2 linked regions of the Roseimaritima multifibrata genome follow. The protein of the gene in region 1 binds, or shares a complex with, the protein of each later gene. Links are inferred from orthologs where the notes say so. Each region holds a gene or a part of one and is shown on either strand. Other genes may lie near its edges.

Region 1 (8,727 bases):
GCCGTCCAGGTGACGTCCCCTCAAGAAGTGCGGAAAGAAAATCCAACCGCCGAAGAGGTAGAGCGTGGCTTAGATATTGATCGAAAGGAAACCATCCCGGGCAAATACAACCGAGCTTCGGTGCTGCGGATCACAGTGGCTGCGGACGCCTTGGAACACGACATCACGATGACGTCGAAGGACTAGTGATTCTCCGTCACCTCGTTCAAACGCGAGCCCCTGGGGACGCGGGATCTATTGGTAACGAATTATCAACCCAAGATGTTTCCCTCCATGCTGCGATGACATTGACGGGGCTTATTCCAGGAGAGCGAACAGCTCCCGTACTTTCCAGGCCCGGAGGGTCGACACAATCTCTGCCGGGGGTGAAGCCCCCGGAATGGGAAAACGTGCTAACGTAAGGCCCGAAGGGTCGACACAAAGGCAGGGTCGACACAAAGGCAGAGGGGAATGCATCCAAATATCGCAACTTCAAAACTCGCAAGCGAGCAACCGTAAGGACTGGACGCGATCCCTCGCTGACCGGCTTGTTGATTTAGGGATTGTCGCCCTTCGCTTCCGATCGATACCGCAGTCCGTGACGCGGTGGGGCAGAATTTTGGCTGCCGCGGGGTTTTGGAAACCCCGTGAAGAAACCGCTTTAGCGGAAGCGTGCCGCTGGAACTTCCGCTGACTCTTCGTGCACCGGTTGGAATCCGCGAATTCTTGCTCGCGGGGCAAGCCCTTCCACAGCGATCGGCTGGTCGAGCGTATCGTGACCGACGTTTTCGGCTCGGTCGGTCGCTTCGACGCGTAGGTAGATCTTGCTGGGAAGTTCTGGGTCTGCGGGCCAAGCGTAAAAGCCATCGTTTTCCAGCCCGGTTGCGATCGTGGTCCACGGACCCTGAGGGGTTTCGGAAAATTTCAGGGTTACCGGGCGTCGGGCCAGGTTGTTTTGGGAATCTTCGCACTGGTAGGTGATCAGCAGTTTTCCCGTGTCATCTTGTTCGCCATAGCGAGCCCCGGTGATTCGGACCGTAGGCTTGGTGGTGTCGACAAGGACAAAGATGTCCGCGTCTTCTCCTGCCTGTGGGCGTGGGCTGGCCAGCCCGTTTCGCCCGATGACTACGATTCGGAATCCGTAAACCCCGTCTCCACCGGTGATAATGTCAAATGGACTTTGCCCGTCCGGATCGGCGTCCCATCGCGTCCAGGATCTGCCAACATCTTTGGTTGCCCACAGTTCAACGGTCTCGACACCTTGGCGGCCAATCGATTCGACTTCGTAGTCCAAGCTGAACGTACGCGTATCGCTCTGCCGGATCGCCGCACCGGACGCCAACATGTCATCGACGGAGATCGACTGCGTAAACTGCAATGCTGGTCGTTGGCTTTGGACCGTATCGGTCGGTTCGTTGTCCGCGTTTGCGGAAGTGGCTGGGGTGCTGCGGGATGGGGCCGATGTGTAGGTGTCGGCGGTGGCGGGCGGGGTGGGAACCATTTCAGTGTTCGACGCCGAAGTCCGCTGCCCCGAGGCTGTGAGTTGCGTTCGTGAATTCTCACTCGTTTCAACCGCCAGGGGACGCAGTGCGTCTTGGGGCGTCCGCGGAGCTGGCGGTTCTGAGTTCGCTGGCGTTCCGGCGTCCGCTGGCGTCGATTCTGGATTGGTTCGAGTCGACAGCGGGGGATTCAGCCCAAATTCCGGTGGAGCGCTGCTGCGTTCCATCGAAGGATTGTTTGCCGTGGGAATTTGAGCGTCGTGGGAAGTTGGATAGGCGTTGGTCGTTTGTGGATTACTGTTGGCCAACGGTCCTTCCATGCCACGAATGGTATGGGAGGAAGGGGTTTGCGCAACGTACTGCGTTGCCGGTGGTGACCAGCGATTTTCTCTAGCTGGCGGGGTTGGGTTTCCCTGCCCATTTGCTGCGGTCGCTGGCAAGTTGGCAGCGCCGGGGGCGGCCTGCGAAAAGGCTGACGGAGTGGGCCAATTTGGCGTCGCTGGAGCCGCTGCGGCAGGTGCCTGCTGAACCTGTTGGGCTACTGGTTGCCGCGGCGCCGGCGGGTTGTAGACCGGATTGAAGGGTTGCTGCGCCATGTTTGACCGCTGCGGATGTCCGGTCAGCGGTCCGTTGCTTCGCTGGCTTGCCGCTATCGCTTCGATGGCGGCCGGGTTGGCGTATACCGGTGGCTGGTTATCGGGCAACGGTGGCGGCGGCAAGAGTGGCGAACTAGCCAGTTTGGCAGGAATTTCTTGGCGAGCCATTCGCGGTTTTTCGACTTGACGGGTCAAGACCGTTTGATTGCCCGCCCGGTCGCGAACGATCAGGCGAATATAAACATGTCGCCAGTCCGATTCGGGGACCCAAACCAATCGCCCTTCCGAAACGCCTTGCTTCTCTTCGTTCACGGGCTGCGAAGCCGAATCGACGGCCATCCATTGACGGACGGAATCGGTCATGTATTCAACGCGAAGGCTTTTCGCTTCCGGAGCGACGTCGGTGATCCGGTAGTCCACGATGACCTGGCCGTTCCCGTCGGCGTCGGCACGTGCTTCCAAGTTCGGATTTTCGGTATCGACCGTCACCCGCAGTTGAGGCTGGACGGGGCCCGCTGGGTGCGCTGCACCACTGACGTCAATGGTCCGCGTGGCAAACCAGTAATCCCCATCTTCTGGGGCGGTGAAGGGAAAATTCCGGCTGTTGGCTGGTTGCCGTGCGAACAATTCCCATCGCGCCCCAGCGTCCCGCGACAAATATAATTGGACTTCTTGCGGTTGCGTTCCGACCGAAGCGACGGAGAATGGGATATCGAACTGAGGAACGTTTAGGAAAATGCCTCGTGCTTCCGTTTGCTGGGTACCGGAAGTTTGGGGGCGCGTTGGCTGGCCACTGGGCCGGGGCACGTGCGCAGCGAAATTGGTGTTTTGAGCGGCCGCGTTTGCTTCGGGCGTGTAGGGTACTTGTCCCGGTTGCGATTGCCCGTACTGCGATTGTCCATACTGGGCCTGAGCTGCGACGGGAACCGAGCAGATGGTCGCGATCAGTAGGGCTCGTAGGTGTTTTCGCATGATTGGGGCGAACGCCTCCGCGGCGCTGGTTCTCTTGAGGAAGAGTGACGGGAGGATTTTTTGTAGGCGTGTTGCCGGCTACAATCACTCCTGCGACTCCAGCAGGAATCGTCCCAAATGGAGTCGCGGCCATCCATCGGTCTTCATCGGCAGGAACGGTTATCCGGCTTGAGACTTATTGTTTGATAGTTGGGGTTTTTTATGGGGGTTGCGTGCATCCCCTTTTGTGGTTGCTTAGCCTTCGTTTTTCGTTTGATTGATAGGTGTTTTTTTGAAGACTTCTTCGGTTCTGCACTATGACGTGATCGTGATCGGGGCAGGGCATGCTGGTACCGAGGCGGCGGCAGCGTCCGCCCGTTTGGGCGCCCGGACCGCACTTTTGACCACCAATATCGACACTGTCGGTCAGATGAGTTGCAACCCAGCGATCGGAGGAGTGGCTAAGGGCCAGATTGTCCGTGAAGTCGACGCGCTTGGCGGGTTGATGGGCAAAGCGATCGATGCGACCGGAATTCAGTTTCGTCTGCTGAATTGTCGCAAAGGGCCGGCGATGCACAGCCCTCGCGCCCAGGCCGATAAAAAGGCCTACCAAAACGAAATCAAATGGTTGGTGGAATCCCAACCGAATTTGGATCTGCTGCAAGAGACCGTCGAAGGGCTGTGGACCGAACAGACCAGCGAAGGAACGCGGATCCGAGGCGTGCACGTGCGTGGGGGCGTTACATACCAGGCGCCGACGGTTGTGCTGACGACCGGCACCTTCCTCAAAGCGATCATGCATACCGGGGAAGAACAGGTCGCAGGAGGCCGCGCAGGGGAGGGGACCACCAGCGGAATTAGCGGAGCCCTTCGTGATCTGGGATTGGAACTGGAACGTTTCAAAACAGGAACCCCGCCACGCTTGAACGGTAGGACGATCGACTGGAGCCAAACCGAACGCCAGCCCGGTGATGATCAACCGCAGCCGTTTTCGTTCCTGACCGATCAGCTGCCGACGCCGCAGATGGATTGTTTCGTCACCTATACAAATGAAAAGGTCCATGATCTGATCCGCGCAAACCTGCATCGAGCGCCTATGTACAGCGGGCAAATCGATTCTCAGGGACCGCGGTACTGCCCTTCGATCGAAGACAAGGTCGTTCGCTTTGCGGATAAAGATAAGCACCAGTTATTTCTCGAGCCCGAGGGACGACGGACGCACGAAATTTACGTGAACGGGATTTCAACCAGCCTGCCGCGGGACGTTCAAGATCAGATCATGAAGCAGATTCCCGGTTTGGAAAATGCCCAAATCATGCGGTATGGGTATGCCGTGGAATACGATTTTTCGCCCCCCACGCAACTCTGGCCCCACTTGGAATCGAAGAAAGTTGCCGGGCTCTTTCTTGCGGGCCAAATCAATGGAACGACCGGTTATGAAGAGGCGGCCGGACAGGGGTTGGTTGCTGGAGCAAACGCTGCCTTACAGGTTGCTGGAAAACCTCTATTCCTGCCGCAACGCGATGAAGCCTATATCGGCGTTCTGATCGATGACCTGGTAACGTCCGGCACCGATGAACCCTATCGGATGTTTACCAGTCGAGCGGAATATCGGTTGTTGCTTCGCCAAGACAACGCGGATAGACGCCTAACTCCGATGGCACATTCGATCGGCCTGACCGATCAGCCGCGAATGGATCGCTTGAATCAAAAGTTGTCCGATATTGCCCGCGGTATGGAGCTGTTGCAGGCGGGCCGCATTGAAAAAGCTCCCGCGGACAGGTATCTGAAACGACCTGAAGTCACGTGGGAGCAGATCGTGTCGCATGTACCGGAACTGGCCACGATCCCCGCCGAAGCGGCTCAGCAGGTTGAATACGACGTTAAGTACGCAGGGTATATTGTCCGCCAGCAAGAAGATGTGGCGAAGCAGCATCGCTTGGCCGAACGCAAAATTCCCCCCGCGTTTGATTTCGAATCGATTAAACCTTTGCGAAATGAAGCCAAACAAAAACTGGCAAAGGTCCAGCCGGTCACGTTGGCTCAGGCTCGGCGGATCAGCGGAATCACTCCGGCCGATATCGCGCTGTTGATGGCTCATTTGGAAAATCGAAAACCAAAATCAAAGCCAGTAGGGGATGTTTAATCGCGAAGCGGATTGCGATATCGCGATCCCCATTTCTTAGCGGGGGACGTCGGTTGCATTCGTGACGGATTGTTTGCTTCCCATGCGCTCGCCCCGGAAGACGCAACCAACATTGATTAATGAAACGCCCTGGCACAGCGTCCCCTTGTCGGTTTATCCGACAGGAACGGAAGATTTGAAATTAGCAGCGGCAAGCCGAACCGGAGGGTGAGCTATTTAAGACATGTGATCTAACTTCAAATCTTTGCTCCATGCCAGGCAAGCTGGCATGGGGCTGATTCCGCTTGGGAAGCTGCAAATCGGTCGTATGTAAACGGCACGTAGTAGAGTCTCTCCGAGACTCGTGCTTGCTGAATTCTCCACCTCGGGGGAGGTCGGTCGCATTCGTGACGGATTGTTTGCTTCCCATGCGCTCGCCCCGGAAGACGCAACCAACATTGATTAACGAAACGCCCTGGCACAGCGTCCCCTTGTCGGTTTATCCGACAGGAACGAAAGATTTGAAATTAGCAGAGGTCATCCTCACGTCTTCCCACCGGTTCGGCTTGCCGCTTTCAGCGGCAAGCCGAACCGGAGAGTGAGCTATTTAAGGCATGTGATCTAACTTCAAATCTTTGCTTCATGCCAGGCAAGCTGGCATGGGGCCGATTCCGCTACGAAAGTTTGCTTCGCAGCTCATCTAACCAAGCCGATGGGAAGTGCCATTTTAGTATCGCCATCAACTTGGCGTTCTCTCTTCCGCTCGAATTGGGGGTCGGTAAAAATTGCCTATTTTGCCGTCAGAAACACCGTGTGTGTCCTTAAGTGCTTTGGTGTCAACGAGTTGTGGCGTAAATTTCAATATTGACCCAAGGTGTGGTTTAGGTATAATTCCGCCAGCTTGGCAATTTTGGTGGTTGAGGCAGGAGCGGGGGTTCTTGTCGCCTACGGTTTCAGCGCAGTTTATCACGGAATTGTGGTAGTGCGGGGAAACGGAAATTTGCTAAAGGGAGTTACGTTAATGGACAAGCAAGCCGCTCACAGGGAGGATAAATTCTGCCATGACCACTAAGACGGTCTTTACGACGGGCGAAGCTGCGAAAATTTGCAAGGTTAGCCAGCAAACAATCATTCGCTGTTTCGATAACGGTTCACTTCGAGGATTTCGCGTTCCTGGAAGCAAATTCCGGCGGATTCCACGCGATCATCTGTTCAGCTTTATGAAAGAGAACGGAATTCCGACCGATGCACTGCAGAGTGGGAAGAAAAAAGTCCTGATCGTGGACGACGATCAAGATTTGGTCGATTTGATTTCGGACGGCTTCGAGCGGGACAAACGATTCGATATCCGGACCGCCAACAACGGTTTTGATGCAGGGATGGGCGTCCGTGAATTTCGCCCCGACCTAGTCGTCTTGGACGTCATGCTTCCCGACATCAACGGTAAGGAAGTGTGCCAGCGTGTCCGTAGTGACACCGCCCTTGATCAAGTTAAGATTCTTTGTATTTCAGGGATGGTTGAGCAGGATAAAGTCGCATCGCTCAAAGAAGCTGGAGCCGACGATTTTATGCAAAAACCGTTCGCGATTGATGATTTGATCATTCGTGCATGTGAATTGGTTGACCTCGAACGCACGATCCCAAGTTAAGCTACGTTTAATAAACAGCAAGGAGACCCGGTGATGGAGTTACTACCGTGTTTGCGGTGGGGACAACATCGCTGGTGGTTGCCGCTAGATGGGGCGACTGCCAATACGTTGGCGGCCGTTTTAATGGATGCAAGTCAGCTTGCAGATCATGCTTCGCGCGTGCAGCACGTGGCGTCGATACGCGATTTATTGCAGCGCGATCCGGCTTTCCTGATCTATGGATTGCTGCGGAGCTGTGACGGAGCCAGTAAACGTCCCCCGGACCGTTTAGGTCTGGATCGTCTGGCGACTTGGATGACCGCTCGATTGCCGGTCTGGTTTCAACAGCCCGATCGATTCTTAGCAGCCCCCGAAGTCTCCGCTTCGATGCGTCGGGAGTGGCAAGAACTAGCAGCGGAGTGCCGGCAGAGACCGGTTTCCCAGTGGTTGCTGACGGCACCTCGGTGGTTGCAGCAAACCGGGCCGCCCGCGCCGGTCGGTTGGCAAGCCTATTGGCCGCAATTGCAATCGACCGCAGGCAATTCACACCAGGATGGGGATGCAGAGGATCTTAAGCAAGCGGATGCCTCTTGCCCGCTTCCCCGATACGAACCGCAGCCTCTTGCCCTGGATCGACTTGCTGGGTTGGTGTTGCGTGAGGAGCGAACGCGGAGTCATTTCGGAACGGTTCTGCACGATGAGAAATTGGCTTCGTTGAAACAGTTTGCGTATGGACTGACTCACGAGATCAACAATCCGCTTGCGAACATTGTGACGCGAAGCGAACAGTTGAAGTCGACGGAACCGGATGACAAACGCAAAGCCTCTTTGCAGCGAGTCGTCGACCAGGCGATGCGTGCTCACGAGATGATTTCCGATGTCATGTTCTATGCACATCCGCCGCAGCCCAGTGTCGAAAAGATCGATTTGGGAAGCGTCGTCTCGGAGGTCGTGCAGTCGTATCAAGATACGTGTGCATCCCTTTCGATTCGTTTGTCGGTCGAACCGGCGCCAGGCATTCAGTGTCAGGCAGATCGTGCGATGATCCATGATGCGGTGGCGGCTCTCTTGCGAAATTCGGTCGAAGCGATTGGCACCGGCGGGCAGATCCTCGTCGACTGGGGCGAACGTGATGGCAAGGTCTGGGTCCGCGTGTCCGATAGTGGTCCCGGTCTGTCCGAAGAATCGCGGCGTCATGCGTTTGATCCTTATTACAGCGGCCGCGAAGCCGGTCGAGGCTTAGGGCTGGGGTTGTGCAGGGTCTATCGGGTTGCCAAATTGCATGGCGGCGATGCGACGCTGAATAGCGCGATCGCGGGCTGTGTGGCTCGCTTTTGGTTTCTGAATCGCTGATTCCTCTGCACTAATTCGATTGAATGGCCTCTCGTGACGTTTGGAATTCTTAGTCTGCTGCCATCGGCCATCGCCATTCTCTTGGCGATCATCACGCGACGAGTGTTGGCCTCGCTAGGGATTGCGGTGGTGGTTGGGGCCCTGTTGCTGGCGTGGCGATTGCCGGTTTCACCGGAACCGTTTGGCGAAGGAAGCATGCTGCCCGAAGCGTTCCGCGGTTCGTTTCCGCTGCGTTCGCTAGGGTACCTGGGAAGCCACCTCTATTTTTCGGTGTTCGATTTTGATCACATTCGAGTGCTGGTCTTTAGCCTCTTGCTAGGTGGAATGACCGGAGTCTTGGAAGCCAGCCAATCGATGCGCGCGGTCATGCAGACTTTGGCGGCTCGGATCCGTGGTCGGAAAGGTGGGCAGTCTTTGATCGCTGGAATGGGATTGGCGATCTTTTTCGATGACTATGCCAACACGTTGCTGCTGGGCGGGACGATGCGACGTGTGAGTGACAAATTGCGAATCTCGCGGGCGAAGCTGGCCTATCTGGTCGATTCGACAGCCGCTCCGGTGGCCGGTTTGGCTGTTGTCAGTACATGGGTTGCAAC
Region 2 (8,803 bases), 4.2 Mb from region 1 along the record:
GACCGAGGTCGTGGCGGCGACCGCGGCCGCGGTGGTGATGACCGCGGGCGAGGAGGCGATCGAGGCCGAGGCGGTTTCGATCCGAGCGAATTCCTGAAACGGCTGGACCGCAACGGCAATGGAATGATCGATATGGATGAGCGGGAAGGACCGGCTCAATTCATGCTTGCCCGTATTCAACGCGATCACCCGCAAATCAAAATCGACCGTCCGATTTCGATCAAGGATCTTTCGGAGTCAATCTCCCGCGGTCGAGGTGAAACCAGTTCCACGACCGAGCAGAAATCGGCGCTGGAAACCGAGTTGCTTGTCCCCGGGTTTGGCGAGGAAGTCATGCTTGAACCCATTCCTGGATTTGGGTCCGCAGCTGCCCTGTTTGATGTGACGGTTACCGAAGAGGATGAACGGGCCGCAGCGGAATTGGTGCGCCGCTACGACCGCAACCGAGACGGATTTGTTAACTCCAGTGAATTGAGTAGTCGCTGGGAAGGGAATCCAATGGATTTCGATCGCAATCGCGATGGAAAACTTTCGGCGTCCGAACTGGCTGTTCGCAATGGACGACGACGCGAAGTCAAAGCAACTGAAGAGAATCGCCAAACCGAACGTCGCCGGGATGATCGCCGCCGAGACGAAGACGAAGTGGTCGATATCTACAACGGAGCCAAATCGTTCAGAAATTTAGGGTACCCCGATTCCGGTGACGAATTGCCCGACCTTTTTAAAGAACGTGACGAGAATGGTGACCTGCAAGTCTTGATGAGCGAATTTGCTGCGGAGTGGAGTGAAGAAAAGGTGCGCGAATTCTATGCCCTCGACCACAACAAAGATGGGGCCATTACATTGGCAGAATTCCGCTCTGAAGCTCGCAGCGAATCGATGGAAGAGGAACGTGGTACCGGGGACGAAAGCCGCACCGCATCTAGCAGCAAACGTTCAAGTGGGGGGAGCAGCCGGACTTCGTCGGGGGCATCGTCTAGTGCGGGTGCCGGTGGAGACGACCGGAGCGCGAAATACCTGAGCTATGCAAAACGTATCATCGACAAGAATGACACGAATAAAGATGGTGCCCTTCAAGCTTCGGAGTGGAAGGAAATGCTGATCGATCCTTCTCCCGCCGATAGGAACAAGGACAATAAAATTACGGTGGAAGAATACACCGATTACCTGCTTCAGAAGAAATGATAGCCAACGTGCTGGATACGGAAGAAACCATCTGTGCGGTCGCTTCGGCCCCCTCTGGAGCCGCCCGCGGGATTGTCCGTGTCAGCGGACCGGCTGCCCTGTCTGTCGTTGCCAAATTACTGGTAAGCGACGAACCTTTTCCGGAACGCATGGGAAAGCGGATCGAAGGGGTTTTTCAGTTGCCGGCTCCCTTAGGGGACGTCGCAGGCGCCGCGTTGTTGTGGCCAACGGAGAAAAGCTATACAGGGCAACCGGCGGCGGAATTGCATCTGCCCGGCTGCTTGCCGTTGCTGGATGCTGCCGTGGAAGCTCTGGTGCATGCAGGCGCTCGACCCGCAAGGCCAGGGGAGTTTACACTGCGAGCCTTCTTGGCTGGTCGGCTTGATTTGACTCAGGCCGAAGCCGTGCTGGGGGTTATCGATGCCGATGATCAGCAATCGCTGCAGTTTGCGCTCCATCAGTTGGCCGGTGGGCTGTCGGAACCGCTACAGGACATCCGCCTAGAATTGCTTGGCCTACTGTCGCACCTAGAAGCTGGCCTTGATTTCGTTGAAGAGGATATCGAATTCATTTCGACCCAAGAGCTGGTTGAATCGCTCGGGAGCATTCAGTCTCGCTTGCTGGCCGTTCAGCAGCAAATGTCCAGTCGAGTCTCCTCGAAAGACCTGCCGCTGATTGTGCTCCGCGGGCGTCCCAACGTCGGGAAAAGTCGCTTGTTGAATGCACTCTCGGGGGAAGAGGCGGCCATCGTCGCGGATATCGCTGGAACGACTCGCGATTCGGTACAGGTCGTTTGTCAATTGAATGGCCATACGGTTTGCCTGACCGATACGGCTGGTCTGGAGGAAGGCCGGAATCCAATTGAACGCGAAGCCCAACAGCTGGCTGCGGGAATTGAACAGCATGCGACGATCCGTGTTTTTTGCAGTGATCGCCCGGAAACGGAATCGACGCTGCTGGCCTCGGCCGATTCCATTCCAACGGTTTGGGTAAAAACGAAATCCGATTTAGGCGGGGGGGGAACGCCTGCTGAATCAGGGTGGTTGGAAACGAGCAGCGAAACCGGAAGCGGGATCGAAACGCTTCGCTCTGAATTGGCTGAACTGTTGGATCAGTCGACCGCTGGTGAATTGAAAGGGATCGCCGGAACCGCAGCTCGGTGTGCGGATTCTTTGCAGCGTGGGCTTGTCGCTCTGGACGACGCGGTAACCATCGCGGTGGGCGAAGGAGGCCAAGAATTAGTGGCGGCCGAGATGCGATTTGCACTGGCCGCGATTGGCGAGGTTACCGGAGAGGTTTATACCGACGATATTCTTGATCGAATCTTTAGTCGGTTTTGTATCGGCAAATAGCTTAGGCGGCTCGCTGAAGCGGTATCGCGGATTCTTTGTCGCGAGTCCCCGTGCCGCCGTAATAAATCACGTTTTTCTTCTGTAGGTCACAGATCGCCGTCAATTTGACGTTTCGGGGGCCATGCAGACAAAAATAGATCCCGCATGCTTCTCCCTTCTTAACGACGACTCGCTCTGTTAGGGGGAACGCGTTTGGTTCCAATTGGCCTAAGTCCGCGAGGACGTTGGTGACCAATTGCCTTAGTTCGGTGTAGTCGATCTGGGTTGGTTGCAGTGCGATCATATGCAGTCGGCAAAATCAAATGGTGTGATAGAACAAACGAGCGAACCTTGAATGCGATGTCTATCGGCCTCTGGTCCAGCCAAGATTAACATCCAAAAAAGATCGAAGTTCGACTTTGATGGCATTGTCCCCGAGTTTGTTGATCGTGCGGACAGAACCGTCTGATTGCCGTGGAGATCGCAAATCCTTGGCAGATAGACTCAAGGATCGACCCGTAGGATTCGCGAACGTCGCCGCGGAGAAAGAGGCTGCCATTTCTCTGGCGAATTCACCAAATCCCTTTAAAGAATTCGCAGAAAGCAATCGGCCGGGACGTTCGCATGGATGCGAAAGCGTTCGCGGAGATCGGCCATTAATGATGCAAGATTTTTTTGCGATCGGCTTTGGTAATACGCCCTTGAATATCTTGCAAAATCGATTGTTCCAAAGTGGCGTCGCGTCCCAGCGGAATCCAGCCAAGGGTCGTTTGCGTCGATGGCAAAACGTCATTGGAACGCTCGACGGTACCATCGTTGCGCCGCGATGCTAAACCTTCGGTCGCTTCCATGCCCCGGTTTGTGTCTTCCAGTTCTTTCTGGACGACGACTTCAATCTGGTACCCGGTGCCATTGGGACGGACAAAGACCGTTGCACGGCGGCGAATCGACTGAAGCGTGCTTTGCCATCGTTCGAATCCCTTGGTGCTATCCTTACGCCAAGGTTCAAAAATCGACGCACCAACACGATAGGACGTATCCAGTCGTCCTTCCATCACCAGGCCAGGATGGTTCTGGACAGGTCTTTCGCGTTGCACATGGAAGTAATCGTCGACAACATCAACAACTTGCAGCCAAACGAAATCGTCTGCGACGGGCGGCAATTCCAGCGGATTGGGAACGTAGGTTTGTGGGACGGGAGTTTTCACTCGGTACAGCAGTCGACCACAACCACTCAGCAGCAATACGCTGCATAAGAGGATCCAGATGAGTGGCCTAGTGGGTTGCCAATACCGCGTCACGCAAAACGTCCTTGCTAGCAATTGTTTCGCTCCGCACCGATCGGAGACTCTGCCGGGGTAGATTCGTAAGAAACGGTCCTCGGCCGCAAGACCAATTTGAAAAGCCGTATTTTTCCCATTCGAATCTTCTGCGAGATTGATAACGTTCGTGGTGGCCATTTTTGCTGGCGTTACCGCGACAGAAGGTGATTCTCCTTGCGTCGCGGTAAAATCGACCCTCCTTCGGATCGCCCTTGCCTAAAACAGAGGGAAGTGTGTGCGAGCCAACGGCAGCACCAAAAGGATTTGTTGCCTCAGAGAGCTGGCATCGTCTTTGCGCCGGTGAACTGCCCTGAATCCCCTTCAAAGCAGAAATTGTTTTATTTTTTGACGTCAGGGGTAACGTTGAAAAGTTGTTCGGTGGAATCTAAATCGTCGGACGATTGGCGATAGCTTTCCAGAATGGTGGACGGATCTAACATGCGCCATGCAGGTAGAGAACTGAGGGCGGCTGTCACGAACGCACCGCCGCGAAGGAGCCAAGCGACATATCCCAGGGAGGCAAGGCCTGCACTGACGCCAACGGCACCAATACTGATCGAGACACTGTCAGCATGGTCCTGTCGCATGTAGTCGTCCCATTGATGCCAGGAGATCGCCTGAGCAATGTCTTGTTGCAAAAGGTCTCGGATCTGGGCAAGTTCCAACTCGCTCATTTGTAGGTTCCGCCCCGAATGGGCGTGGGAATCGACGAGTGTTTCCCAAGATTCCAGTTCGGACCTGCGATTGAAAAGCGGTTTTGTGCGGTCGCCATTTTCACGGTCGTGATCCGATTCTGCCAAGCCAACGGGAGCGTCAGCGTCACCGGAATGATGGTCCCGTCTTCCTGAGTTGTCAGGGGCATAGGGATTAATAAGCAGCGGGGTTTCGTTGTTGCCAGGAGAGTTTTCGGTGGAATCGTCCCGGTCACCATTGTCGGATGATTCGCTGTCATTCCCGACACCAATTGGTCCTGGATCTCTCGATCCTAAGGACGATCCTGGATTGGAACTTGCTCCCGAAGCGAATCCGGATCCAGGACCTGCGATCGCTTGGACCCGAATCGTAACGTGCGTCAGATTGCTTTCTTGGTTCCCGTCAAAGGCACGGTAGTACCAGACATCTTCTCCGATAAATCCTGAAGAAGGGGTGTACAACCATTCGCCGTTTGGCGTTTGAGAAAGCTGACCATGCGCGGGGGGAGTAACCATCGTGATGAATAGGTCGTCCCCTTCGGCGTCCCTGTCGTTTGCCAATGGGTTTGGTGAGGAGAGGGTGATCGATGTGCCGTAGTTGGTGGTGTAGGAATCAGGGACCGCCTCGGGCGCCGAGTTATCGTTGATGATCCGCACGGTGATAAATTGTTCTGCCGATAAACCGCCTGCATCGGTCGTGCGGAGGAGGACCTGGTATTCCGATTGACTGGCGACGTCTAGGACTGGCGTTTGGAACAGCAATGTTGCGCCAGCGGCACCTCCCAGACTGAATTCAGCCTGATCAATACCCCCAACTATTTCATAGCGGAAATGATCGATCAGATCCGGGTCGCTAGTGATCAGTTCCCCCAGGACAATTCCTGCCGATGTATCGGTCGTCTTTGAAACGGCAAATTGATTCGGGGTGATGCCTGTCGGAGCATCGTTGACATCGCTCACGTCCACGGAAATGTTTTCGCTGTGAGTGTTGCCTTCGCTATCGGTAACAAGGACCTGTACCTGATACGTTGCCTGTCGTTCATGATCCAGGATTCCGTCCGTTAGGACCAGTTGGTCGCCATCGATCGAGAATTTTGCTTGGTCAACGCCGCCGGCGATTGAATAACGAAACGTGTCACCTGAATCAGAGTCGATGGCGGTCAGAGTGCCAGCGCTGAATCCGCTAGACGTGTCGGTGTTTTCGTCGACGCTAAACGTGGAAGGAAGAATGGCCGTCGGCGCTTCGTTGATGTCGCGTACGTCAACGTCAATGGCTTCACTGTAAGTGTTTCCCGCGCTGTCGGTAACCAGGACCTGAACGTTGTAGGTCGGTTGCCGTTCATGATCCAGGATTCCATCGGTCAAGATCAATTGGTCGCCAGTGATCGAGAATTTGGCTTGATCGGCTCCGCCGGCGATCGAGTACACAAACGCTTCGCCAGAATCTGGGTCGACGGTCGTTAATGTCCCCACGCTGATTCCGCCAGCGGTATCGATGTTTTCGTCGACGTTAAACGCAGTGGGAAGGATTGCGGTAGGCATTTCGTTGCTGTCGCTTACTGCAATGGCAATGTTTTTGCTGTGAGTGTTCCCCGCACCATCGGTCACCAGGACCTGAACGTCGTAGGCCGCTTGCCTTTCATGATCGAGGATCCCATCGGTCAAAATCAGTTGGTCGCCAGCGACCGAGAACTTAGCTTGGTCGGAGCCACCGCTGATCGAGTATGCGAACGTATCGCCCGAATCCGGATCGATGGTTGTCAGTGTCCCAACGCTGTAGCCGCTGGCCGTATCGGTATTTTCGATAACACTAAATGCATCGGGAACGATTGCGGTCGGCGCTTCGTTGATGTCATTCACGTCGACGGAAAGGGTATCGCTGTAGGTGTTGCCCCCGCTGTCGGTTACCTGGACTTGGACGTCATACGTTGCTTGCCTTTCATGATCCAGGTGTCCGTCCGTTAGAATCAGTTGGTCGCCAGCGATGGAGAACTTGGCTTGATCGGCGCCGCCAGTGATTGAATAGGTGAAGGTTTCGCCAGAATCCGGGTCGGCCGCCGTTAAGGTTCCGACACGGTATCCGCCAGCCGTATCGATGTTTTCATCGACATTGAACGCGCTGGGAAGGATGGCCGTCGGTGCTTCGTTGACTTCACTTACGTTAACGTAAATCGTTTCGCTGTAAGTGTGTCCCGCTCCATCGATCACCTGCACATCAACCAGGTAGGTCGCTTGCCGCATACGATTAAGAACGCCGTCATCGAAGATCAGTTGGTCGGCGTTGATGGAAAAATTCGCTTGGTCTGGCCCTCCATTGATCGTGTAGGCAAAGGTTTCTCCTGAATCGGGGTCGACGGTTGTTAGCGTTCCCAGGATGAGCCCACCGGAAGTGTTCGTCAATTCTGTGACGTTAAACGCATCTGGGGTGATATCGGTGGGTGTTTCGTTGATGTCATCAACGTTGACGGAGATGGTTTCTCGGAAAAGGTTTCCGGCACCGTCCGTAACCAGGATCTGGACTTCGTAGGTAGCCTGTCTTTCATGGTCCAGGATCCCATCGTCCAGCGACAACTGGTCGCCACTGATGGAAAATTTCGCTTGGTCGGATCCGCCGCTGATCGAGTACGAAAACGTTTCTCCGGAATCCGGGTCGGTCGTTGTAAGGGTTCCGACGCTGTACCCCCCCGTCGTATTCGTGTTCTCGCTTACGGAAAAGGTATTTGGATTAATGTCGGTGGGCGCTTCATTGATGTCGATGACGTTTACGGAAATTTTCTCTTTGTGACGGTTTCCGCCACTATCGGTGACCTGGACATCGACGCTGTAGCTGTTCTGGTTTTCATAATCCAGGATGCCGTCGTCCAGGGTTAGTCGATCGCCGCTGATAGTAAATTTTGTTTGGTCGGTTCCGCCGATAATTGCATAGGTAAACGTTTCACCTGAATCGGGGTCATCCGCGGTAAGGATCCCTACGTTGACACCGTTATTGGTGTCGGTGTTTTCATCGATTGAGAATGAATGTGGCGTGATGTCGGTCGGTGCTTCGTTGATGTCGGCAACGAAGACCGTCAGTGTTTTGCTGTACTGGCTTCCGCCGCTATCGGTGGCCAGCACGTCGACGGTGTAGTGATCCTTCCGTTCGTGGTCCAGCAGGCCATCGTTGAGTATTAAGTTGTTTGAATTGATGGTGAAATTGCCTGCATCTGCTCCGCCGTCGATGGAGAAGACAAAAGAATCACCTGCATCGGGATCGACGGCCGTCAGCGTTCCGACGACTTGTCCCAAAGAGGTGTCAACGTTTTCGTTAACCGAAAAGGAATTCGGGTTGATATCGGATGGAGCGTCGTTTACCTGTGTGATATCGACGCGAATCGACCCCAGATTTTGGTCGGTTCCTCCGCCGAAGCCTGTGTTTCCGTTGTCTTTGACAGCAACCGAAACGCTGTCGGCATTGTTTCCTGCCGTGTCGGCTGTTTGGTGGAGGTATTGGATATTGCTGATCGTATCGAGATAGCTATTTAGATTCGTCAGTGATCCCGTTAGCGTCAGCGACGATGAACTTGTACCCCCGATCACGACCCCTCCGCTACTTGTTGCATACAAACTGCCTCCTCGGGCCGTTGCAATGGTGACCGTCAATAGTCCGTTGGCATGGTCAACGTCGGCAATCTGTACGCCCGATAAATCGATGTTGCTTTTGACGTCCTCGGTGACCACAACGTTGGCAGGAAGCGTTCCCGAATTAAACGGTGCGTCGTTGATCGCCATGATTTGAATGGTTTGTTCGTTGATGCCGACTTCGCTGTTCGCATCGCCCGTCGTGCCAGGGTCGGAGCCTGAATTTCCATGGTCATTCACGGTGACCGAGATAAGCGTCGATGTCGCTGGGGTATCGCTATCGTTAAGGTAGGAAACCGTTCCAGAGCTTGTGCCTGTTAGCAGTTGATTGATTGCATCGACGGTACCAGTCAGAACGACGGAGGCGGAGGCATTGCCTGATTCGATGACGACTCCGCTGTCGCCCGCGGTGACGTTCAGTATCCCTTCGCCTACTTCGATGGTAGTGGTGACAGAGGAGCCTGCGCTGTCAGCATCGCTGATGCTGAAGCCGATACCATGTAGGACAAGTTTCTGGTTTTCGATGGCGGTTAGAGAGTTGTTCGGCACTACCACAAGCGGTGTGTCGTTTACCGCTGCGGTCGTGATCGTGCTACTAGCAACGACCGAGTCTAACCCGCTAGAATCCGTTACCGAAAACTGAAAAGTCCGATCT

What was found.
Region 2: the proteins of mnmG (region 1) and FF011L_RS08150 are in contact, whole or in part, in a solved structure (PDB 9HIP), measured with the Escherichia coli proteins. The link is inferred for Roseimaritima multifibrata from one-to-one orthologs.

What each region holds. Positions count from the first base shown.
Region 1 is NZ_CP036262.1:6,469,665-6,478,391, reverse strand. What follows is about bases 2,821-5,744. They hold mnmG (tRNA uridine-5-carboxymethylaminomethyl(34) synthesis enzyme MnmG), read left to right. Parts: upstream 2,821-3,317; coding sequence 3,318-5,171; downstream 5,172-5,744. Other genes in these bases: FF011L_RS23455 (hypothetical protein), read right to left, coding at 2,821-3,046. Outside these bases: FF011L_RS23460 (hypothetical protein), read left to right, coding at 1-186; more of FF011L_RS23455, read right to left, coding at 641-2,820; FF011L_RS23445 (response regulator), read left to right, coding at 6,212-6,799; FF011L_RS23440 (sensor histidine kinase), read left to right, coding at 6,833-8,131; FF011L_RS23435 (Na+/H+ antiporter NhaC family protein), read left to right, coding at 8,165-8,727. UniProt on the Escherichia coli protein: NAD-binding protein involved in the addition of a carboxymethylaminomethyl (cmnm) group at the wobble position (U34) of certain tRNAs, forming tRNA-cmnm(5)s(2)U34.
Region 2 is NZ_CP036262.1:2,223,611-2,232,413, forward strand. Bases 360-3,359 are described here. They hold FF011L_RS08150 (tRNA modification GTPase), read left to right. Parts: upstream 360-1,181; coding sequence 1,182-2,537; downstream 2,538-3,359. Other genes in these bases: FF011L_RS08145 (EF-hand domain-containing protein), read left to right, coding at 360-1,185; FF011L_RS08155 (hypothetical protein), read right to left, coding at 2,539-2,820; FF011L_RS08160 (hypothetical protein), read right to left, coding at 3,173-3,359. Outside these bases: more of FF011L_RS08145, read left to right, coding at 1-359; more of FF011L_RS08160, read right to left, coding at 3,360-3,976; FF011L_RS08165 (cadherin domain-containing protein), read right to left, coding at 4,177-8,803. UniProt on the Escherichia coli protein: Exhibits a very high intrinsic GTPase hydrolysis rate. Involved in the addition of a carboxymethylaminomethyl (cmnm) group at the wobble position (U34) of certain tRNAs, forming tRNA-cmnm(5)s(2)U34.